Regions from separate parts of the Pantoea phytobeneficialis genome, predicted to be linked through region 2. Evidence: predicted binding sites of a transcription regulator. Region 2 holds the regulator's gene; each other region holds the start of a gene.

Region 1 (5,798 bases), 670 kb from region 2:
GCATCAGCGCAGCGCTATCCACCGGTTGTTCAGTCACGATATCCATCAGGCGCGACAGGACCACTTTATCGAGATCGCCACGTTGTGTGGCCGCCACCGCATCTGCCACCATTTGGGTAAAGGCGTCGTGATCCGGCACTGCCGCACGGCGGCGCACGGCGGGCAGCGCACTCAGTTCGGTCGGTAACGCGGCCAGTAAATCGGCACGCTTAAAGGTCTGATGGGATTCAGGAATAAACAAAGCGGCAGGTTGGCTGACATCAAACGGGATCGCACCGACCAGAATCGGTTTCTCGATACCCTGTTTTTTCGCCGCCGCAAAATGCTGGCGCAGCTGTTGCTGAAAATCACCGTCTAACGCAGCAGCATCCTGAACCGGTTCGGTCAGGGTGGTGTAGCAACCCTGAGTCACCAGGCTGCGCCAGGGAGATGTGAACAGGAATCCGCGACAAAGTGCGGAAAAATCCTTCAGCCAGGCATTTTCAAACGTGGAGGATTCCACCATAATTTTCACCTATAAATGATAAGATTATTAAGAATGATTATCATTTTTATTATGGCCCTGTAACCTACGTCGAATGGTCCAAAGAGTCAATCAGTTCGCGGGTGTTCCCTTATCTTTAAGCGTTTTCCGGCATTTACGCCGGGGGCGGAAATAAGCTAAATGATGGATGAAAACTTATGAATAAATGCGGTTTATGGGGCATGGTTGTCCTGTTGTTCATTTTACAGGCTTTTAGTGGACTTGCGCGTGCCGAACAGGGCTGGCCACGCAAAATTCAGACCGAACAGGGCGTGGTGACATTGACCAAAGCCCCCCAGCGTATTGTCTCAACCAGCGTCACCTTGACCGGTTCACTGCTGGCGATTGATGCGCCGGTGATTGCATCGGGTGCTACCGCCCCCAACAGTCGCCTCTCCGACGATCAGGGCTTCTTCCGTCAGTGGGGCGAGGTGGCGAAACAACGCGGCGTCAAACGCCTGTATATTGGTGAAGCCAACGCTGAAGCGGTGGCAGCCGAAGCACCGGATCTGATTATCGTCAGCGCCACGGGCAACGACTCCGCCATCAAGCTGGTGAGTCAGCTTTCTGCCATTGCACCGACGCTGGTGATTAACTACGACGATAAAAGCTGGCAGGACCTGATGACGCTGCTCGGTGAGGCCACCGGTCATGAAACTGAAGCGGCGCAGCATATTAAAGCCTTTGCCGATCGTCAGGCCGCGCTGAAAAAAGCCATCACATTACCGCCGCAGCCGGTTTCCGCCCTGGTGTGGAATGGCGATGGACGCGCGGTGAATTTGTGGACCGCTGAATCGGCGCAGGGCAAATTGTTGCAGCAACTGGGCTTCACCCTGGCGATGCCCCCGGCCAATATTCAACAAAGCCACAGCATGGGACAGCGCAAGGACATCATTCAGCTCGCGGGTGAAAACGTTGCCAGCGGCCTGACGGGACACAGCTTCCTGTTATTTGCTGGCGATGACAAAACCCGTCAGTCGGTGCTGGCTAATCCGTTCCTCGCACAAAACGCCGCTGTGACGCAGCAACAGGTTTATGCAATGGGCGTTGACAGCTTCCGCCTTGATTACTTCAGCGCCAGCAACCTGCTGGCTCGCCTGGAAAAACTGTTTGTGAAGTCATGATGCTTCTTCCGCCAGCGTTACGGCTGGCGGTTGATAGCGACGTAACGATCCCATCACCAGCCACATCAGCACGCCCAGCAGGGTGGCAGCAAAGCCAAACACCGCGGCCGCCTGCTGAGGTAACAGCCAGGCACCGATCCCGCCAATCAGCGCCGCGCCCAGCGCATCCCCGGTGACGTTTTGTGCCGTCCATAAGCTGTTAATACGTCCCAGCAGCGCATCAGGGGTTAATGCCTGAATCAGGGTGTACTGCACCAGGCTGGTAATGGAACTGAAGTAACCAAACGCCACCAGGCAGAGCAACGCGAGGGGGAAGTCTGGCATCAGGCCAAACAGCCCGAGCGCCAGAAATGAGGCGATAGCGCTACTGAGAATCAATAAACCGGGACGTGCGGCCTGTGCTAACCGACCACTGGTGACAGCGCCGATTGCGGCACCCAAAGGCACGGCAGCGAACATCAATCCCAGTCGGTCGGCACTCACCTCCCAATGCGGAGCCAGCGCCGGATAGAGCACGCGAATCGCGCTCGCCAGCGTCACCAGTGCGCCCATCAACGCCGCCATCCCCACCAAAGGCGTGGTAAAAAGAAATTGCACACCGGTTGCCAGCGATTTCAGGGGGTGCTCGCGCGGCTGTGGTGGCGGAGGTAGCATCGGCAGTTTTAGTAAGGTCAGCACGGTCAGTAAGGTCCCCAGCGCCGCGAGGACGAAGTTCCATACCACGCCGCCACTGGCAATCACCATGCCGGCTATCGCCGGTGACAGGATGGAGCCGAAACGTACCGAAAGCATGGTAATTGCGCCCGCCTGCATCAAATTCTCGCGTCCGACCAGCGCCGGAGTCGCGGCCAACAGCGCGGTGACGCCAATCGCACCGAAAAAGCCATCCCACAGCCCCAGCAGATACACCGCAGTCAGTGAGGGTTCAGGCAACGCCGCGTTGATCGCCAGTCCGACAAAGCCCAGACCACAGGTCGAGCGGGCGAATAAAATCAGTTTCTTACGTTCATAACGATCGGCCAGTACCCCGCCGGCTAGCAAACCAATAAACATGCCGCAGGCGGCTACCGTAACGCCGAGTCCAACCAGCAGGGGGGATTTTGTCATCTGCTGAATTTGTACCGGCACCGCCACCGCCAACATGCCGAGTGCGACAATCGAGATAAAGCGGGCGATAAATACCGCGCGAAACGCCGGATGGGATTTAAGCAGGGAGAGATCGATAAAGTGGGAGGGTTTGTTCATTTCTTCGCCTTTTTGCACCAATTTTCCTCATCTTCCGCGAGGCGAGTCATGATAACATAGACAAATACGAGTAATAACGATAACAAATATCATTATCACATTTACCCTACGCACGCGATTACGTTGATCATTAAAGGTTCATAACGCTATGCACCAGACTCGCGCACTTGCAGGATCAGGGATGCTGCTGGTGCTCCTTATTGCCCTGAGTTTAATGCTGGGGGCAAAATCCATCTCTCTTTCCGATGTTTATCATGCCGTGACCACCACCTGTGGTAGTGCGGATTGCGTTATCGTTCGCGAGGCGCGTCTGCCGCGTACCCTGGCCGGATTGCTGGCGGGCGTGGCTCTGGGGCTGGCCGGCGCGTTAATGCAAAGCCTGACGCGTAATCCACTCGCTGACCCCGGTATTCTTGGTGTCAACGCCGGAGCCAGTTTCGCCGTGGTGTTGGGGGTGGCATGCTTTGGTGCCAATGCGCCGTCCGAATGGCTTGGTTTTGCTTTTGGCGGTGCGCTACTGGCTTCATTGCTGGTGTCGATGACCGGCGCGATAGGTGGCGGGCGCGTCAATCCGGTGCGTTTAACCCTGGCCGGTGTCGCGTTAAGCGCGGTACTGGAAGGGCTGACCTCAGGCATCTCGCTGCTCAATCCTGACATCTATGATCACCTGCGTTTCTGGCACAGTGGTTCGCTGGATATTCGCGACTTCAGCATCCTGCGTACCCTGTGGCCAGCCGTTGCCGTCGGAAGCGTGGTGGCTTTCTGTTTGTCGCAAGCGTTAAACAGCCTGAGTATGGGCGGCGATATGGCGACCGCGCTGGGTACGCGCGTGGCCCGTACCCAGGTACTGGGGCTGCTGGCGATTGCGCTGCTGTGCGGTGCAGCCACCGCAGCGGTTGGACCGATTGCGTTTGTTGGGTTGATGACGCCGCATCTGGCGCGCTGGCTGGTGGGGAATGACCATCGCTGGCTACTGCCTGCTACCGCGTTGGTGACGCCGATCCTGCTGTTAACGGCGGATATTATTGGTCGCCTGCTGGTGCCAGGTGAGCTGCGCGTTTCTATCGTCACCGCCATGCTGGGAGCACCGATGTTGATTGTACTGGTGCGGCGCAAACTCGCGCGAGGTGTTGTATGACCCGGCGCGTCATGTTTCATACCTTCTGGTTGCTGCTCGGTTGCGGATTGCTCGCGTTTCTGGCGATGACACGGGGTGCTCTGCCGGTCAGCGGTGAACAAATCTGGCAGGTGATGCTGGGGCAGGGTGCCAGCAATATCAAACTGATCGTGCTGGAGTGGCGTCTGCCACGCGTGTTGATGGCGTTGCTGATTGGCGCAGCGTTGGGCGTGAGCGGCGCGATTTTCCAGTCACTGTTGCGTAATCCATTAGGCAGCCCGGATATTCTTGGCTTTAACACCGGTGCCTACAGCGGTGTGCTGGTGGCGCTGGTGTTGTTCAACCAAAACGCCTCGGCGATGACGGCTGCTGCGATGATTGGCGGCATTGCCACTGCCGCGCTGGTTTACCTGTTTGCCTGGCGTAACGGCGTGGAAACTTTCCGTTTGATTATCGTCGGCATCAGCGTGCGCGCGTTGTTGATGGGGCTTAACAGCTGGTTGATTATCAGCGCTTCGCTGGATGCTGCCCTCAGCGCCGGTCTGTGGAGCGCCGGTTCGCTGAACGGTATTACCTGGACAAAAACGCCGCCGGTGATCGTGGTGTTACTGCTGGCGCTGCTGTTGGTGGCGCTGCTGGCCCGCCGGATGCGTTTGCTGGAGATGGGGGATGACACCGCCTGCGCCCTTGGCGTGCCGGTGGAGCGTAGCCGCCTGTGGTTGATGCTGCTTGGCGTGGTGCTGATCGCTGCTTCAACGGCGCTGGTCGGCCCGATCTCCTTTGTGGCGCTACTGGCACCGCAGATTGCGCGCCGTCTCGGCGGCGGCATGCCGCTGGCCGGATTGTGTGGTGCGCTGTTGCTGATTGCTGCCGATTTCGCAGCCCAGCATCTGTTCTTACCTTATCAATTGCCGGTGGGGGTGATTACCGTCAGCATCGGCGGCCTTTATCTGATTGCTTTACTGGTGCGGGAGGCACGACGCCAATGACCGAAATCTCCAGTCGTCTCTATGGCGAAGGGTTGACGCTGGGTTACGACAAAAAAGTGGTGGCAGAAAATTTGTCGGTGGCGATCCCGGAAGGGGAACTGACGGTGATTATCGGCCCGAATGCCTGTGGCAAATCAACCCTGTTGCGCACCCTGAGTCGTCTGAATACGCCGTTAAAAGGTCAGGTGTTTTTGGACGGAGAAGCCATTGCGCGCTATCCCACCAAAGAGGTGGCACGCCGCCTGGGCCTGCTGCCGCAAAGTTCTAACGCCCCGGCAGGCATCAGCGTCACTGAGCTGGTGGCGCGTGGACGTTATCCACATCAGGCGCTGTTCGGGCGCTGGCGTGCTGAAGATGAAGCTGCGGTGCAGCAGGCGATGCTGGCGACCGGGGTGTCTGATCTCGCTGATCAGCAGGTGGATACCTTGTCTGGCGGTCAGCGTCAGCGTGTGTGGATTGCGATGGTGCTGGCGCAGCAAACGCCGTTGTTGTTACTGGACGAGCCGACCACCTGGCTGGATATCACCCATCAGATTGAATTGCTGGAATTGATGCAGGATCTCAATCAACAGCATGGCCGTTCGTTGGTGGTGGTGCTGCATGATCTGAATCACGCCTGCCGCTATGCCACGCACCTGATTGCTATGCGTCATGGACGGATTATCGCGGAAGGGAAACCGGCAGAGATTGTCACGCCCGCGTTGATTGAGCAGGTATACGGCTTGCGCTGCGTGATTGTGGAAGACCCGGTGGCGCATACGCCAATGATTGTGCCGCTGGGACGGCCGTAGCGGTGTGAT
Region 2 (5,798 bases):
CTTCGAAGAGGGCAAGGCTTGCCTGCGTGCCAAAATCGATATGGCATCAAACTTTATCGTGATGCGCGATCCGGTGCTGTATCGCATTAAATTTGCTGAGCATCACCAGACTGGTAACAAATGGTGCATCTACCCGATGTACGATTTTACCCACTGCATCTCCGACGCACTGGAAGGCATTACCCATTCACTGTGTACGCTGGAGTTCCAGGATAACCGTCGCCTGTACGATTGGGTGCTGGACAACATCAGCATTCCGGTTCACCCGCGTCAGTATGAATTCTCACGTCTGAATCTGGAATACGCGGTGATGTCGAAGCGTAAACTGACTCAGCTGGTGAGTGAAAAGGTGGTAGAAGGCTGGGATGACCCGCGTATGCTGACCGTGTCCGGTTTGCGCCGTCGTGGTTACAGCGCAGCCTCGATTCGTGAATTCTGCCTGCGAATTGGTGTGACGAAACAGGACAACATCGTTGAGATGGCCTCGCTGGAGTCATGTATCCGTGACGATCTCAACGAGAATGCGCCGCGTGCTATGGCGGTGCTGGATCCGCTGAAAGTGGTGATTGAGAACCTGCCTGCGGGTCATGAAGAGATCATCACCATGCCGAACCATCCGAACAAACCGGAAATGGGCACGCGTGAGGTTCCGTTCAGTCGTGAGGTGTGGATCGATCGCGCTGATTTCCGTGAGGAAGCCAACAAGCAGTACAAACGTCTGGTGCTGGGTAAAGAGGTCCGTCTGCGTAATGCTTATGTGATCCGTGCCGAGCGCGTAGCGAAAGATGATGAAGGCAATATCACCTGCATCTATTGTACCTGTGACGTCGATACCCTGAGCAAAGATCCGGCTGATGGCCGTAAAGTGAAAGGCGTGATCCACTGGGTTTCGGCGATCCATGCGCTGCCTGCGGAATTCCGTCTGTACGACCGTCTGTTCAGTGTACCGAACCCAGGTGCGGCAGAGGATTTCCTCACCACCATCAACCCGAACTCGCTGGAAATCAAACAAGGTTTTGTTGAGCCGGGTCTGCGTGATGCAGTAGCGCTTGCGCCGTATCAATTTGAACGTGAAGGTTATTTTTGCGCAGATAGCGTTTATTCGCAGCCTTCTAAGCTGGTATTCAACCGTACTGTCGGTTTGCGTGATACCTGGGCGAAAATCGGCGATTAATCCTTTTTGTCGTTTTCCCCATATCCTGATAAAAGGGCGAGAAATCGCCCTTTTTTATTGGCTGTAATTTGAGTTTAGCCATCTTTTATTCTGTGGCTTGCGAAACGTGCTTGTTACCGGGATTTGCAACTAATCTGACTTTAACATAATTAATCAATTTACGAGTGTTAAAAACTTTTTTTCAGGTAGGCTATGCGCTCTCAGACGTTGCTCCGCGGGTTATAAAGGAAAAAAAATGACAAGTCTCGCTCAGGAAGCCAAACACAGCGTAGTGGTATTACATCAACTTATCGAACGTATTTTTAATCAGTCGGATAGCACCGACGACAGCATTGAATTGTTCCTTTCGCACTTTCACCCGGATTTCAAAATGGTGACACCGCAGGGCAAGCAACTGGATTTCAATGCGACGGAAGTGCTGTTCCGTCAACTGCGTGGTCAACGTGAAGGGATGCGTATCGCCACCAGCGAACATGCCATCATCTCGCAACAAAGCAAGGAAGTGACGATTCAGTATCGCGAATTGCAAATGATGAACGGCACTAACCAGAGCCGCATCTCACTGGCGGTGCTGGATTGCAGTACCTCAATTCCGCGCTGGCGTTATTTACAGGAAACGCTGGTGCAGTGAAGCAGCCATAAAAAAACCGGTGCCAGGCACCGGTTTTTTTATACTGCATAGCACATTTTATTGCTTGTCGTGGAGCGTCTCGTCTTCGCGGCAGTCTCCCAACGCACAGTGGCCGTACAAGTACAGACTGTGGTTAGTCAACTTGATACCGTGACGTGTGGCGATTTCGCGCTGACGGGTTTCAATGGATTCATCGCTGAATTCGATCACTTTGCCACAATCCAGGCAGATCAGGTGGTCATGGTGATGCTGTTGCGTCAGTTCAAAGACGGATTTACCACCCTCGAAGTTATGGCGGGTCACGATTCCCGCGTCATCAAACTGGTTAAGAACGCGATAAACCGTTGCCAGACCAATCTCTTCGCCCATGTCGATCAGGCGTTTGTACAAATCTTCCGCGCTGACGTGATGGCATTCGGGTTCCTGAAGCACTTCCAGAATTTTCAGTCTGGGGAGCGTGACTTTCAGGCCAGCCTTCTTCAATGCGGAGTTGTTGTCAGTCATGCGGATATTGTCCTGTTACTTAGCTAGTCACTTGCGGCGCAGGGCCTTGAATGTCGATCACGCGCATTCTCATTTGCGTCTCATTATAGAACTCAAGCAGTGAAATGAAAACCAAGGCAATGTCCTGAAAATCACCAGTGGCTGTAAGGAGAAATGTCACTAACGCCGGCGGGGATCGTGCAGGTCTTTGTTTCCATTTCACTCAGCCTCATTCTGATGCCAGAGGAATAAGCGGATGACCGTTACGGGTATTCTACAGATTTGCGGGAAAAAGTTAAAAAACAGTAGCTATTATTTTTATAGGAAATTCCTTTAACTCAATGTGAGCCAGCGCCCACATTGAGGAGGGCAGGGGATCAGGCTTCAATGATCTCTTTCAGTTGCAGCTCATCGAAAATCTGTTTCACCCATTTATCAACACGTTCGTTGGTCAGTTCAGGCTGACGATCTTCATCGATCGCCAGACCGAGGAAGTGTTTGTCATCTGCCAGACCTTTCGAGGCTTCGAAATGGTAGCCTTCGGTCGGCCAGTGTCCCACAATCACCGCGCCGTTTGGCTCGATGATATCGCGGATGGTGCCCATCGCATCACAGAAGTATTCAGCGTAATCTTCCTGGTCACCGCAGCCAAACAGCGCGACTAATTTGCCATTGAAATCAATTTCTTCCAGAGTCGGGAAGAAATCATCCCAGTCACATTGCGCTTCGCCGTAGTACCAGGTCGGAATGCCCAGCAGCAGGATATCGAATGCTTCGAGATCTTCTTTGGTGCTCTTGGCAATGTCATGCACTTCGGCCACATCTTTACCCAGTTGTTTCTGGATCATTTTTGCAATGTTTTCAGTATTGCCGGTATCGCTGCCGAAGAAAATGCCTACGATTGCCATGAGTTAAGTAACCTCTTAAATCCTGATATATGGGTTGAATGCACAGTTAAGCGAATGATAGCAGACCGGGCAAAGTGGCGGAACTTGTAAAGCCGAGACTTTGTGTTCCTGCGTGCGGTCTGCGTGTGTTACGACAGTTTGAGTTGCGCCAGCAGCATTTGTTCAATCAATTCGCTACGGCTGATGTTCTGCTGCTCTGCCAGAGTATTAAGCGCGTCAACCGCTTCACTGCTCATTTTTAGCTCCACGCGACGTAAACCACGCACTTTGTCGCGTTTTAGCTGGTTGCGCTTGTTAATGCGCAACTGTTCGTCACGCGTTAGCGGACTGGTTTTGGGGCGACCGGGACGTCGCTCATCAGCGAAGAGATCGAGCGTGGTGCGGTCAGTTTGTTCTTTTGCCATTTTTTGTAAAACTGAGTGGGCGCGAACGGCGGAAAGGCGCTGCGCAATTTATACATTATCGGCCCAGCCACGGTGAAAAAATCATCCGCGGCAAATTTTTAGCGCGACATCATACTCCAGCACTCCTTGCGACGCCAACCTTAAACGTTTTGCGGCAAGCTTTTGCTTTTACAGTACAAAAAAGCGGCGAACTGCGCGCAAAACCGCCTCAGGTTTTTCAGCATGGACCCAGTGACCGGCACCACTGATGACATGCGCATGCGCCTGTGGAAACTGGCGCAGCAACGCATCACGATGTTGATTGTCCAGATAAGGCGATTCGCTCCCGCGAATAAACAGCGCCGGATGTGGCCATGCAGGAACCTCATTCCAGCCGGAAATGGTGGCGTAATTATCCCACAGCACCGGCACATTAAAGCGCCATTCGCCATCCTGGAACGATTTCAGAATGAACTGAATGACCCCTTCTTCTTCCAACAGGGTGCGCATCACCTCGGCGGCTTCACCGCGACGTGTCACACCCGCGGCGCTTACGGCACGGATAGCAGCAAAAATCTCATCATGGCGGCGTGTCTGATAATCCACCGGCGCGATATCAATCATCACCAGCTTTTCAATGCGTTCCGGCGCAATGGCACTTAACGTCATGGCAATTTTGCCACCCATCGAATGGCCGATTACGCCAACACGATCGAGGCCGTGGGCGTCAAGAGTGTCAACGATATCTTGCGCCATCGCCGCATAGTTCATCTCGTCGCTGCGCGCGGACAGACCGTGATTGCGTACATCCACCTGCAAGGTGGGACGGGCATCGCGCAGGCCACGCGCCAGCACGCCAAGGTTATCCAGGCTGCCAAACAGGCCATGAATTAACAGAATTGGAGGAGCATCAGGGGCAGATTGTTCAGTTTCCAGACGGGCATTCAAAATCATGGCAAAGTTCTTACGGTTGTGAGCTTCGCTTAGGTTATCATGAATCCACCTGCTCAGGAGCCAACCTGGTGGGCATTAGGGCATATTCCGACTTTTGCCCTGAAACGATGCCAGCGCTATCGGCCGCCTGGGATTTAACTTTATAATCCTCATGTTAGAGCCCGCTCACATTTTGCACGGCAGGATTTTGCTAAGGCCTTTGCAGAAATGCGTGGTTCTGTCATTTGCCAGAATCGTACGGAAAAAGATGAAAACGATTGAAGTTGACGAAGAACTCTACCGTTATATTGCCAGCCACACCCAGCACATTGGTGAAAGCGCCTCCGAAATTTTGCGCCGCATGCTGAAGTTCACTGCCGGTCAGAGTGCCCCTGCAACCTCTGCTGTTGTCGCCGTTGCGGCCAAAGAAGCCCAGCCGGTCGCAACGCAAGCCCGTCCGCAGGATCGCGTTCGTGCGGTACGTGAACTGTTACTTTCCGATGAGTATGCAGAGCAGAAAAAGGCGGTTAATCGCTTTATGCTGGTGTTGTCAACGCTCTATCGTCTTGATCCCGCAGCCTTTGCGGATGCCACGGCGTCACTGCAAGGACGCACCCGCGTCTATTTTGCCGGTGATGAGCATACGCTGCTGCAAAATGGCACCCATACTAAGCCGAAGCATGTGCCCGGCACACCGTACTGGGTGATCACCAATACCAATACCGGTCGCAAATGCAGCATGGTGGAACACATCATGTTAGCCATGCAGTTCCCGCAGGAACTGACAGAGAAAGTTTGCGGCACCATTTAAACCGAAGCGTCAGGGAGAAGCGCCAATGGCCAATCACCCCCGTGCCGGGCAGCCCGCCCAGCAGAGCGATTTGATTAACGTTGCACAATTAACCTCTCAGTACTACGTCCTGAAGCCGGATGTGGATAACCCTGAACATGCGGTGAAATTTGGTACTTCCGGTCACCGTGGTAGCGCAGGTCGTCACAGCTTCAACGAAATGCATATTCTGGCGATTGCGCAGGCCATCGCGGAAGATCGTAAGAAGAACGGCATCACCGGTCCGTGCTATGTCGGTAAAGACACCCATGCGCTGTCGGAACCGGCGATTTTGTCGGTGCTGGAAGTGCTGGCGGCTAATGGCGTCGATGTGATTGTGCAGCAGGACAACGGCTACACGCCGACGCCTGCTATCTCCAACGCGATCCTTGAGCACAACAAACGCGGTGGCGCACTGGCTGATGGCATCGTTATCACCCCGTCGCACAACCCGCCG
Region 3 (5,798 bases), 660 kb from region 2:
TCTGGTGAGTGAAACCCTCTCCGCCAAAGCGCGCAATGAACACGTTGAAAATGAAATCCGTGAAGCGATAGCCTCGTTACTGCTGCCTTCGCTGGTGATGGTGTGCCTGACGCTGCTGTTCTCCTTCTGGGCAATCAACTGGATTATCCGCCCACTGAAGTCACTGCAAAACAGCCTGGCACATCGCTCTGCCGATAACCTGTCCCCCTTGCCGATCTACTCTGAGATGGAAGAGATCGTGGCAGTGACCACCTCCATTAATCAGCTGTTGTCACGCCTTGACCATACCATTCAGCAGGAGCGCTTATTCACCGCCGATGCCGCCCACGAGTTGCGTACACCGTTAGCGGGGTTACGTCTGCATCTGGAATTACTGCAACAACAGAATGTACCGCAGAGCGAAATGTTGGTGGCGCGTATTGACCAGCTGATGCACACCGTCGAACAGTTGTTGATGCTGTCACGCGCCGGTCAGGCATTGGCCAGTGGTCATTATCAACAGCTGCACTGGCAGCAAGACATCATGCAACCGCTCCAGCCCGAGATGGCCGAACTTTATCAGCAACGCCAGCAGCAGCTGCACTGGCCGCAGGGTGCCGACGTAGCGCAGCAGGGCGAAGCGGTATTGCTGCGCCTGATGCTGCGCAATCTGCTGGAAAACGCCTCGCGCTACAGCCCGGAAGGGAGTGAAGTGAAGGTGGTGTTACGTCAGGAACAACAACAAGTGATTGTTGAAGTCTGGGATCAAGGGCCAGGCATCGAAGCCAGCGCGGCAGAGGAGTTAACCAAAGCCTTTCGGCGGCGCGATCAACGTTATGGCGGCAGTGGGCTGGGCTTGAATATCGTGCTGCGCATCGTGCAGATGCATCGTGGTCGTCTGGAGTTACTGAACCGTAAAGATGGCAGCGGACTGATTGCCCGCTGCCATTTGCCTCAGTTGCTGAATTAGAACTGGGTGTTGAGGCTCATGTAGTAAGTGCGGCCTGAATCGTTGTAGGTATTGGCACCCGCACCGTACAGGTAAGCGCCGGTAGTTGAGTTACCGGTAGTCTGGGCATTACCCTGACGCCAGTGGCGCTTGTCGAACAGGTTGTCGATACCTACTGTCACGCTGACGTACTTGTTCACATCATAAGTACCGCTCATGCCGAGGATGGAGTAAGGGCTAACCTGATCGGTGGCGCTGCCGGTAACCGGATCGCCATGATAGTCATACTTCTTCGGCACCTGCTTACCATACCAGGTAAAGGTGGTTTGCAGTGACAGATCTTCCATTGCCTGCCAACTCAGTGTCGAGTTCAGGGTATATTGCGGAATAATCGACAAACGGTCGCCCGTAGTTTTGTTCTTACTCTGCAACATGTAGGTGAAGTTGTTATTCCAGGTCACCGTATCGGAGAAAGGAATGTTAACCGTTCCTTCCAGCCCTTCAACCACCGCTTTTGGCACGTTCTCCCATTTGTAGATGTTAGTGGTGCCGTTGGAAGCGGTACCGGTTGACACCATACCCGCTTCAATTTTGTTGCGATAATCGTTACGGAACCAGGTCAAACCGGCCTGATAACCCTCGTGTTTCCACTCCAGACCAATCTCTTTGTTGATGCTGTTTTCCGCTTTCAGGTCTTTGTTACCTTGCAGATAACAGGCGCTGGAGGCGTCAGCACAACCCTGGCCGTTGCTGTACAACAGATAGTTCGGGTTGGTCTGATACAGGCTTGGTGCCTTATAAGCACGGCCAATCCCCATCTTCAACGTGAAATCATCACCCAGACCTTGCGACAGGTTCAGTGATGGGCTCCAGTTGTTGCCAACAATCGAATGATGGTCGAAGCGCAGGCTTGGGGTCAGCATGGTGCTGTCCGTGACTTCCATATTGTCTTCAGCAAACAACGAGAAGATTTCAGCCTGTGAGTAAGGACTACGTCCGGTATTGGAGATACCCGGCACGCTACCGTAGTTGGCCGCCTGCGTGGTTGAAGACGGATCCTTCATACGCTGCTGGTTCCATTCAGTGCCCAGGGTCGCCGTCTGGTTGATCAACCATTCAAACGGGATGCTGATTTCACTGTGCAGCATGATGTCATCCAACTGAATGGTGTTAAAACCACTGTTGGAGAAGATCCCCTCGGTGCCGCCTGCCAGGCCTTCATTAATGCGGGTATTACGGGTTTTCTCGTAGCGTCCCCAGGTATTGGTGCTGACGCCATTATCCCAGGCACCGGTCCACTTCAGCGAGACGTTCTGACGATACAGGCGGTTAGTTTCGTCACCGTACAGGCTTTTCACCAGCGTGCTGGTGTTGGTGTTCTGGGTATCACCGGCATACAGGTTGCCCTGACGGCTATAACCCGCCTGAAGTTCCAGGGTCTGCATCGGCGCAAACGCCCAGCTTAATAAGGCATTGATATCTTTATTGACTGAACCTTCGCGTCCCGCCGGATAGCTGCCCGCGTAAGTCCCGGTACGATCTGCCGCATGGCCTTCGTTGATATCGTAAGCATCAGCCTGAGTTTTGGCTAAACCGCCATATAAACGGAAGTTGAAATCATCGCCCAGCGGCCCTTGCAGACTGAAGTTGGTGCGTTTGGTTGCGCCTTCATCTTTATGCTGCGGTACGTTGAAATAGGTATTCCAGGAACCGTGCCACTGCTGATCGGTGTATTTTTTGGTGATGATGTTCACCACACCGCCCGCCGCGCCGTTACCGTAGCGCACCGCTGCCGGTCCACGGATCACGTCGATATGGTCGATCAACTCGGGTGGCACCCAGTTGGTATCGCCACGGGTATCACGCTCGCCACGCCAGCCGAGTCGCACCGAGTTACGGCTGGTGATCGGCATACCATCAACCATAATCAGGGTGTTTTCTGGCCCCATGCCACGAATATCGATCTGGCGATTGTTGCCACGCTGGCCGCTGGTGGAGTTACCGGTCAGGTTAACACCCGGCATGGTTCGAATGATTTCAGAGACGTCACGGGCTGGCGGATGCTTTTTGATTTCATCAGCGGTGATGGTGGAAACACCGGGAGCCTGTAGCGTCTGTTGCTCGGCGGTCACCATCATGGTGCCGCCATCATGTGAACTGGCGTCTGTGCTGGTAGTCGTACTACTGGAGGTATCTGCTGCCCAGGCGCTGCTGGAAAGTAGGCCCAGTTCAATCAGAATGGCTAATGATAAACGCGAATATTTTGTCATTTTTTCGTTCCTGGATTGCCAGCAAAGGTGGCTGGCGAGCCGGTGAGAAGGTCACAGTCCTTATCAAAACCCCGTTCCAAGCCTGGCAGTGCTATCCGTTGCGCATCCTTTCCTTAATGGGAAAGTTGACAGGCGGAACGAGCGTGCTCATTTATGAGCGGAAACACACTATTGCAAATGCAAATAATTATCAATAGTATTATTTATAACCTTTGTGAAAGAATCCTTGAGTAAATGGCGACTGGCAGCACCTATGACCTGGCTAAATGATCTAACCGGCAGTGAAGCCTGGTGGCAGGAGCAACAACGTAAAGGTATCCCGCGTGTGGAAGGCGAAGTGAACGGCGAGTGCCAGGTCACTTTCCTCTGGCGCGATCCGCAGGGCAACGAGACGCAGTCACCTATCCAGCGGGTATGGATTAACATCACCGGTGTGACCGATCACCACCAGCGCCGCGCCCCACAATCCCTGATGCGAGTAGCCAATACCGATGTCTGGTACTGGCAAACCACCCTGCCAGCCAACTGGCGTGGCAGCTACTGCCTGATGCCAGATGAGCAGGCGACGGATTTTTCCGGCGATGTCGATATGTACACGCTGCGCAACTGGTGGCGCGACAAATTCCCGACCGCCCAGGCGGATCCGCTCAATGCCCTGCGAGGCTGGTCTGGTGGACGCGGCATGGGGGTATCCCCATTGCATCTGCCGCTGGCACCCAATCAGCAGCTATGGCGTGCGATAGATGAAGGCCACGCCCCTGCAATCCCTTTGCAAGAATATCGCTGGGACAGCCACTTACTCGGCAACAGTCGCCGGGTGTGGATCTATTGCACCGGCGAGGCCCAACCCGCGTCACGGCCACTGGCAATTTTGCTCGACGGTCAGTTCTGGGCCAACAGCATGCCGATTGCCGGACCGCTGCAACAACTCACCGATGAGGGCGCATTGCCTGCTGCCGTCTATCTGTTTATCGACATCATTGATCGTGAGCACCGCAGCCGTGAGTTGCCGTGTAACCCGCTGTTCTGGCAAGCCTTGCAGGAAGAATTACTTCCCCAGGTCGCGCAGTGGGCACCGTACCAACCGCAGGCCACCAGTACCGTGGTCGCCGGGCAGAGCTTCGGCGGTCTGGCATCAGTGTTTGCGGCGCTGCACTGGCCGCAGCAGTTTGGCAACGCCATCAGTTTGTCGGGCTCCTTCTGGTGGCCGGAGCGTGGTAATCCGCATGGCTGGCTGTTGCAGCAACTGGATCAAGGTCTGGCACCGCGCCAGCCGCTGCGTTTCTGGCTGGAAGCGGGTAAACGTGAAGGACTGATTTTGCAGGCAAATCAGCAACTACAGCAGAAGTTGCAGGCCGCTGGCTATCAGGTGCACTACCAGCCAGTAGAAGGGGGACACGACGCGCTGTGCTGGCGTGGTGGCCTGATTGATGGTTTACAGGCGTTGTGGCGCACCCCGACATAAATTCATCTCGCCCGGACTCAGGAGCCGACATGGAACATCGCAATCCCTTCGACGATCCGCAGCAGGATTGTCTGGTGCTGCGCAATCCGCAGCAACAATACAGTTTATGGCCCGCGTTCAGCGCCCTCCCCGCTGGCTGGCTCGCCGTGTATGGCCCGCAGCCACAGCCTGATTGCCTCAACTGGCTGGAACAGAACTGGGGGAATATCCGCCCAGTGACGCAGGACACCAACCGGAGCGACAATGTCTGAATCCCTGATGAATCGACCCCATACCGAACAACAAACCCTGCCGCTGGTGGCAGCACAGCCCGGCATCTGGATTGCCGATCAGCTGTCGCCCCATCACAACGCCTATGCGGTCGCGCACTTTATTGAATTGCAGGGCGATATTGACAGTGAGTTGCTGAGCAAAGCGATCATCAATGGGATGCAGGAGGCCGATACGCTGAATATGGCGTTTGGCGAGGTAGACGGCGAAGCGCTGCAATGGCCGCAGATCCAGCATTTCACCGCACCGCAAGTGGTTGACCTGCGCTCAGACGAGAATCCCGCAGACAAAGCCCGCGCGCTGATGCGTGACGATATGAATGGCGATCTGCGCGTGCTGAGCGGTTCCCCCTTATATCATCATTGCCTGTATCGCCTCGGCGAGCAGCATTGGTTCTGGTATCAGCGTTATCACCACCTGGTGGTGGATGGCTTCAGTTTTACCGCCCTGACGCGGCGCATCGCCAACCTGTACAGCGCCTGGGCGCGCCAGCAGGAGCCAGAACCCACGCCGTTTATCCCCTTTAGCGAAGTGGTGGAGGAGTATCAGCGTTATCAGCAATCCTCCTCCTTTGAACGTGATCGCCAGTTCTGGCGTGAAAAAGGGGCATCCCTGCCCGCCCCTGCCTCACTGGCGGCGCAACCGCTGGCCGGACAAAGCGCCAGCACCCAACTGCTGCGCCATAGCCTGACGATGGATCACGCCTCCTTCCAGACGCTGGTCAGCCAACATCCGCAGCACAGCGCCGCCGATCTCGCCTTCGCGCTGGTTGGCTTATGGTTGGCGCGCCTCAGCGGGCAAAACGATTTTTCCGCAGGTTTCATCTTTATGCGGCGTATCGGTTCGGCCGCGCTATGCGCCACCG
Region 4 (5,798 bases), 1.4 Mb from region 2:
TCCGGATTCGAACTACGGCTGTAACGGGTGTAGTCGATAAAGTTTTTGTAGCTGTTGTAGAAGGTCGCCGCGGAGAAGGTGATCCCTTCAACCGCTTCGCCTTTCAGACCGAACTCAAAGTTATTGCTGGTTTCGGTTTTCAGGTCGGTGTTACCCAACAGTGCATACTGATTTGAACCACCATAATTGGATGTCAGGTTCCATGAACCATACAACTGGCTTGGGTTCGGGAACTGTGCGCCGCGCTTGTATTGCAGGTAAGCCATCATTTTCGGCGTCAGGTTGTACTGGAAGGCGATTGACGGCAGCAGCTGGCCATCACTAAAGCTCTTGCCATACAGCGTTGACACTGCACCCGTTGATACATCGGCATCCCCGCCCGAAATGCTGGAGAGGTTCTGCGGCTTGGTATTCTGATAAGCGTAACGCACGCCAGGAATCACGGAGAAGGTATGGCCGTTCAAATCCCAGCTCATGGTGTCTTCAACAAAAGCCCCGAAAGTCCAGCTACGGCTGTTGGCTTCTGGCGGAGTGATATTGTTGTAAGACGTCTGCGCCGGGTCCATCCAGTATGGACGCTCAGTTTTCGCGATGCTGGCGTTCAGACCATAGCTGAAGTTGTTAAACAGCCAGCTCTTTTCACCTTTGGTTTCAAAACCATAGGTTTTGGTGTTGTAGTCTGAATAGATATTGTGCGCTGCAACGGAACCGGCGACTGGCACGGCAGTATCATCGTGTGCCTGCGTTTCCTGGTAATAGATGCTGCTTTCAAGCGAATCTACCAGCAGGTTATTGTCCGGCGTCCAGAGATCTTTCAACATGCCACTCCAGCGACGAGTCTGGCTGCTCTGATCGGCACGGCCATAAATGGTCGTGGTGCCTGTGCCCCAGTAATCGAAGTTGGTGTGATTGGTTTTGTGGTAGTAGTCCAGCGTGGCGCTGAACTGATGCTCGCTGTTCGGCTGCCAGATTCCGGTGGCAGCGATGGCATCCGAGTGCCAGTTGGCCGGGTAGGCATCGATAGTGCCGCTATTGTTACGGGTTTCCTGACCGTCACGACGGCTAATCACCACGATACCACGCAGGGTTTCATCACCTGCTTCGGCGGTGATGCCATTGTGCCAGCTACGGTTGGAAGAATCGTAGTCGCTCTGATAACCGAAGTAGGTCTGCTTAGTTGGCGACAGGTAATCATCCGGTGATTTGGGACGGAAGGACACCGAGCCACCGAGGGCGTTATTCTTGTAGGAAACATCGGTCGCACCGGAAACAATACCGACTGAGCCATACATGTAAGGATCGATATAGTCGCGGCCAATCCCGAAGGTGCCTGAACCGGTGCGGCCAACGGAGCTACGCCCCGTTGCAAAAGGCTGTTCGATACCGTCTACGTCGATAGAGACACGGTTATCTTCCAGGCCACGGATGTTATAACCGGTATAACCACCACGGTCGCCAGTGTAGCCGCTTTTGCCGGTGTTACTACCGCCTGCGGCGCCCGGCGCGCTAACCAGCGGCTGATAACGCATAATTGAACCGAAATCATTACCACCCTGCTTTTGCATTTCTTCAGCTGAGATGGTGTTACGGCTGCCAGCAACCAACGGTTGTTTCGGTGCAGTAACGGTCATCACCGGTTCATTGGTGGTGGTTTTCTTGCCTGAAATGGTCAGATCTTGATTATCGCTGGTCGCTGCATAGCCACAAGCCGCGTGAATCGCTGACGCTAAGATCGCCGTTTTGAAAAGACGCTGGTGAGTTAACCCCGAAAATAATGAGGACATAGACGCGAAATACCTGGTTAATTGTTAGTATTCGCTCACTTGCTTGCTGCCAGAAAACCACAGGTTTTGTATATAAAACCGTAAAAAGTTACAGACTTTTTTTATGTTATAAATGATTTCGTCAGGAATGTAATGTAAGTGGTAATCATTATCAATAGCATTTACACTAAGATGTATCTTAGACAGCACAATTTGTTAACCATAGTTAACTTATTACTAATCAATTAATTAAGATGAGCGATGACATGGCACAGAAACCCGCGGTGAATATTCATTACTGTACGCAATGCAACTGGTTGCTGCGTTCAGCGTGGATGGCGCAGGAGTTGCTGCATACTTTTGCTGATGATTTAGCTTCGGTGACGTTACAACCCGGCACCGGTGGCGTGTTTGAAATCACCATCGATGGCAACGTGATTTGGGAACGCAAGCAGGAAGGCGGCTTCCCCGATGCGGCGGCGTTAAAGCAGCGGGTGCGGGATTATTGCTTCCCGGATCGGGAGCTGGGCCATGTGGATAAGAAAAAAAACTAGCGAGCTGAATCGTAGCGGCGCGATTTATCGCGCTCTTTTACAACCGCACCGCAGCCAAAAACGCGCGATAAATCGCGCCGCTACGCCACTTCATGTTCCAGCGGCCACAGCAGGCGATCCTGCGCGGTGCTCAACGCAACAATCGCCGGATGGTAAATCGCGAAGGGTTCCGCCAGTGGACACACCATATATCTGCCCTGCGCACTGGGGATAAACTCCGATCGCGGTAAAAAGGCTGCACCATCAAACCCCTGCTCCATCATTTCCAGCACCAGACGGGGTTCGGATACCTTGATACTGATGTTCACCTGTTCAAGGCTACTGAACAGCTTACTGCGCAGCACTTCATAGGTTCCTTCCCCACCAATGCGGTGTAGCAGAATCAGCGGAATGCCGCTGAGATCGGCAAACTGCAACGCTTTTCCCGCCAGCATTGGCGCGTAATGTGAAGAGATCACCGCAATGGTATCAATCGGTTCCAGCTCACGCACAAACCACGCCTGACGATCGCCAGGGGTTTGCATCAGCGCAATATCAACGGTGTTATCCAGCAGCATCGCTTCCAGATGGCTGGAGTCAGACACGATAACGTTAATATCCCAGTCGGGGCGGTTGCGGTAGTAATCCATCAGGATGGTATTGAAATAGCGCAGATACAGGTAGGAGATACCGATATTCACCCGACGCTGCTTACGCGTGGCAATGGTGATGGTCTGACGCTTCAGTTGATTGACCCGGCTCAGGATGTCGCATGCCTGACGATAAAGAAAAGTTCCGGCCTCGGTCAGCACCATACGGCGTGGGGTGCGGGTAAACAGCGGCGAACCAATTTCCTCTTCCAGTTCCTGGAGACGTTTACCCAGCGGCGGTTGTGCGATGTTCAATAGCTTTGCGGCTTTACTGATGGAGCCCTGTTCCGCTATTGTGCAAAAGTAATGCAATCGTTTGAGATCCATGATGCTCCGCGCCTCCTCGCGCCTGATACGACATGGCTAACCCCGATCCAACCGCGGCTGTCGTACTGCTTAATGAATAAACATCGTCCACAGATGGCTGATCGGCATCACCAGCACCAACGCGGGTAACATATTCGCCACCGGGAATGATTTAATTCCGGCGATACGGAAACCCGCCGCCAACATGATAAATCCACCCGCCGCGGTAAAGTCACTCATCATGGTTGCGGTGGTGTGCGGCATAATCAGTACTGCGGCTGACGCCAGCACCAGCTGAATGATGAGCTGTGGTACGGCAATCACCGCTACCGCATAACCCAGCAAGGTAGCAAAAATCGCGGCGGTGAAGATATCCATAATGGATTTAACAAACAGGATATTGGGATCGTGTGTCATCCCTTCGGTCATCGCTCCGATAATGCCGGTACCGCTGGCGCAGAACAACACCATAATCGCCACGTACTTCTCGGTAAAGGCCGCGCCCGTCAGACCGGTTTCGGTTTGTTCACCCTGGAAACGCCCAACCAGCCCTTTTGCCAGATTACCGAGGCGGCCAATTTTCTCCTCCAGAAACACCAGTTCACCGAGAGCGGCACCGATAATCAGCGCCAGAATCACCGCCGGTAAGCTGTGAATCTTACCAATCAATACGATCCCGAGGCCCATCGACGACAGGCCGAAGGTCATCGGCAGTGCTACGCGTAAGCGTTCCGGCACTTTAGTGCCGAGAAAAGCGCCTGCCATCCCACCAATCAGCACGGCGCTGCCGTTGACAAAGGGTCCCACTACCATAATTTACTCCTTAGGCTTCATTATGTTTTTCACCCCAGCGCTTCAGGTTGCCGACATCGAGATCAAACAGGTCGAGGGCACGCGATACACTGTGATGCACCATTTCATCCACGGATTGTGGCTTCTGGTAAAAGGCCGGAACCGGCGGGTAAACGATCCCGCCCATTTCCGTCACTGCTGCCATATTGCGGATGTGCACCAGATTGAGCGGCGTCTCACGTACCATCAGCACCAGCCGACGCCGCTCTTTCAGGATCACATCTGCTGCACGGGTCAGCAGATTGCCGGTCAGCCCATGTGCGATGGACGCCAGCGAATTCATTGAGCAGGGCGCAATCAGCATGCCGAGGGTCTTAAACGAGCCGCTGGAGATCGAGGCGCCGAGATTGCTGATGCTGTGCACCTCATCCGCCAAATCGGTAATCTCCTGCCGCTGCCAGGTGGTTTCCATGGAACGCGTCACCTCTGCACCTTTGGTCACCACCAGATGCACCTCAATATCCTGATCGCGCAGCAGTTGCAGCGCCTTCATGCCGTACTGAAAACCGGATGCGCCACTAATGCCGACGATAATGCGCCTTCTGCTCACTACAACCTCACTTACTCAAAATCGGGAAGGAAACGTTTTACATCTACCTCTTTGAACTTCGAACGTTCAAAGTGGGCTTTCATATGCCACGGCACGGTGCAGTCAAAGATGGTTTTGGTGGTCATCCCTTGCTGGGTAATGCTGGCGCTGTAGCCTGGCTGCTGCGATGGGTCGAGCGGATGGCAACGCACCCCGGCGATGGTGGCGATATCGACATCGCCCTGGAAGCGGGTCTGCATGGCCCACAGAATGTCGTCGGTGTCGAACACGTCCACGTCGTCATCCACCAGAATGACGTGTTTCAGTTCTGAGAACGCGGCAAAAGCAATCAGGGCAGCCTGACGCTGACGACCTTCATCCACTGGCGCAGATTTTTTAAACTGGATCACCGCCAGCAGTTTGCCGCCACCGGAGGTGTGCGCATTGACGTTCAGCACACGGCCTGGCATCGCGCGTTCCAGCATATCGAGAATACTGGCTTCGGTCGGGATACCGGCCATGCTGACGTGTTCGCCGCTTGGACCAAGGGTGGTTTGCAGAATCGGATGTTTACGGTGCGTCACCGCTTTCACCTTGATAACCGGCAGCTCGGCTTTCGCTTCGCCGGTATAACCCGGGAATTCCGGCATCGCTTTGCCGGTGTTAGTGTTCTGGTCTTCACGCACCCGCACATTTGGCAGCAGTTCGCCTTCAATCACGATTTCAGCGTGTGCAATGGCTTTCTCGTTGATGCTGACACAGGGAGCCAGTTCCACCGGTTTGCCACGTAATGCACCGGCAATGCTCAGCTCGTTAAAGCCCAGTGGAGTTGTTGGCGGCTCAAAGCAGGCGGCGATTTCGATTGCCGGGTCAACACCGATGCTGATGGAGATCGGCAGCGGTTTGCCGGCTTTTTCGGCTTTCTCACGGAAGGCATCAATATGGCGGCCTGGAGTCAGCCACATCGACAGTTCGTCGCGGCTCTGGATGCACAGACGGTGAATGGTGATATCCGATTCGTGAGTTTCCGGGTCGGAGGCGTAGCACATCCCCATAGTGAAGTAAGGACCGGCATCCTCTTCGGTATTGGTTGGCGCAGGCAGCAGGGTACGCAGATCAAACTCAGGGTCTTCCGCGTAATGCACCACTTCCTGACACAAGGGTT

Evidence for each region. The regulator Fur, encoded in region 2, represses iron uptake genes when iron is present. The targets are predictions, from matches to a motif close to ATAATAATGAGAACNACTATCAA.
Region 1: the regulator Fur is predicted to act here: its motif matches at 2,963-2,985, upstream of entS (enterobactin transporter EntS).
Region 3: the regulator Fur is predicted to act here: its motif matches at 3,376-3,398, upstream of fes (enterochelin esterase).
Region 4: the regulator Fur is predicted to act here: its motif matches at 1,917-1,939, upstream of CTZ24_RS12105 (TonB-dependent receptor domain-containing protein).

Annotation. Positions count from the first base shown of each region.
Region 1 covers NZ_CP024636.1:561,310-567,107, forward strand. The annotation lists gene CTZ24_RS02500 (isochorismate synthase) at 1-505, opposite strand, end outside; gene fepB (Fe2+-enterobactin ABC transporter substrate-binding protein) at 682-1,647, shown strand; gene entS (enterobactin transporter EntS) at 1,642-2,892, opposite strand; gene fepD (Fe(3+)-siderophore ABC transporter permease) at 3,074-4,030, shown strand; gene fepG (iron-enterobactin ABC transporter permease) at 4,027-4,998, shown strand; gene CTZ24_RS02525 (ATP-binding cassette domain-containing protein) at 4,995-5,789, shown strand.
Region 2 covers NZ_CP024636.1:1,234,655-1,240,452, forward strand. The annotation lists gene glnS (glutamine--tRNA ligase) at 1-1,174, shown strand, start outside; gene CTZ24_RS05625 (hypothetical protein) at 1,410-1,805, shown strand; gene fur (ferric iron uptake transcriptional regulator) at 1,863-2,309, opposite strand; gene fldA (flavodoxin FldA) at 2,666-3,196, opposite strand; gene ybfE (LexA regulated protein) at 3,325-3,600, opposite strand; gene ybfF (esterase) at 3,769-4,533, opposite strand; gene seqA (replication initiation negative regulator SeqA) at 4,781-5,323, shown strand; gene pgm (phosphoglucomutase (alpha-D-glucose-1,6-bisphosphate-dependent)) at 5,349-5,798, shown strand, end outside.
Region 3 covers NZ_CP024636.1:570,201-575,998, reverse strand. The annotation lists gene pmrB (two-component system sensor histidine kinase PmrB) at 1-949, shown strand, start outside; gene CTZ24_RS02545 (TonB-dependent siderophore receptor) at 946-3,198, opposite strand; gene fes (enterochelin esterase) at 3,452-4,663, shown strand; gene CTZ24_RS02535 (MbtH family protein) at 4,693-4,914, shown strand; gene CTZ24_RS02530 (enterobactin synthase subunit F) at 4,907-5,798, shown strand, end outside.
Region 4 covers NZ_CP024636.1:2,595,600-2,601,397, reverse strand. The annotation lists gene CTZ24_RS12105 (TonB-dependent receptor domain-containing protein) at 1-1,784, opposite strand, end outside; gene CTZ24_RS12100 (Rdx family protein) at 2,030-2,317, shown strand; gene CTZ24_RS12095 (LysR family transcriptional regulator) at 2,398-3,273, opposite strand; gene CTZ24_RS12090 (DUF554 domain-containing protein) at 3,343-4,065, opposite strand; gene CTZ24_RS12085 (UbiX family flavin prenyltransferase) at 4,076-4,654, opposite strand; gene CTZ24_RS12080 (UbiD family decarboxylase) at 4,666-5,798, opposite strand, start outside.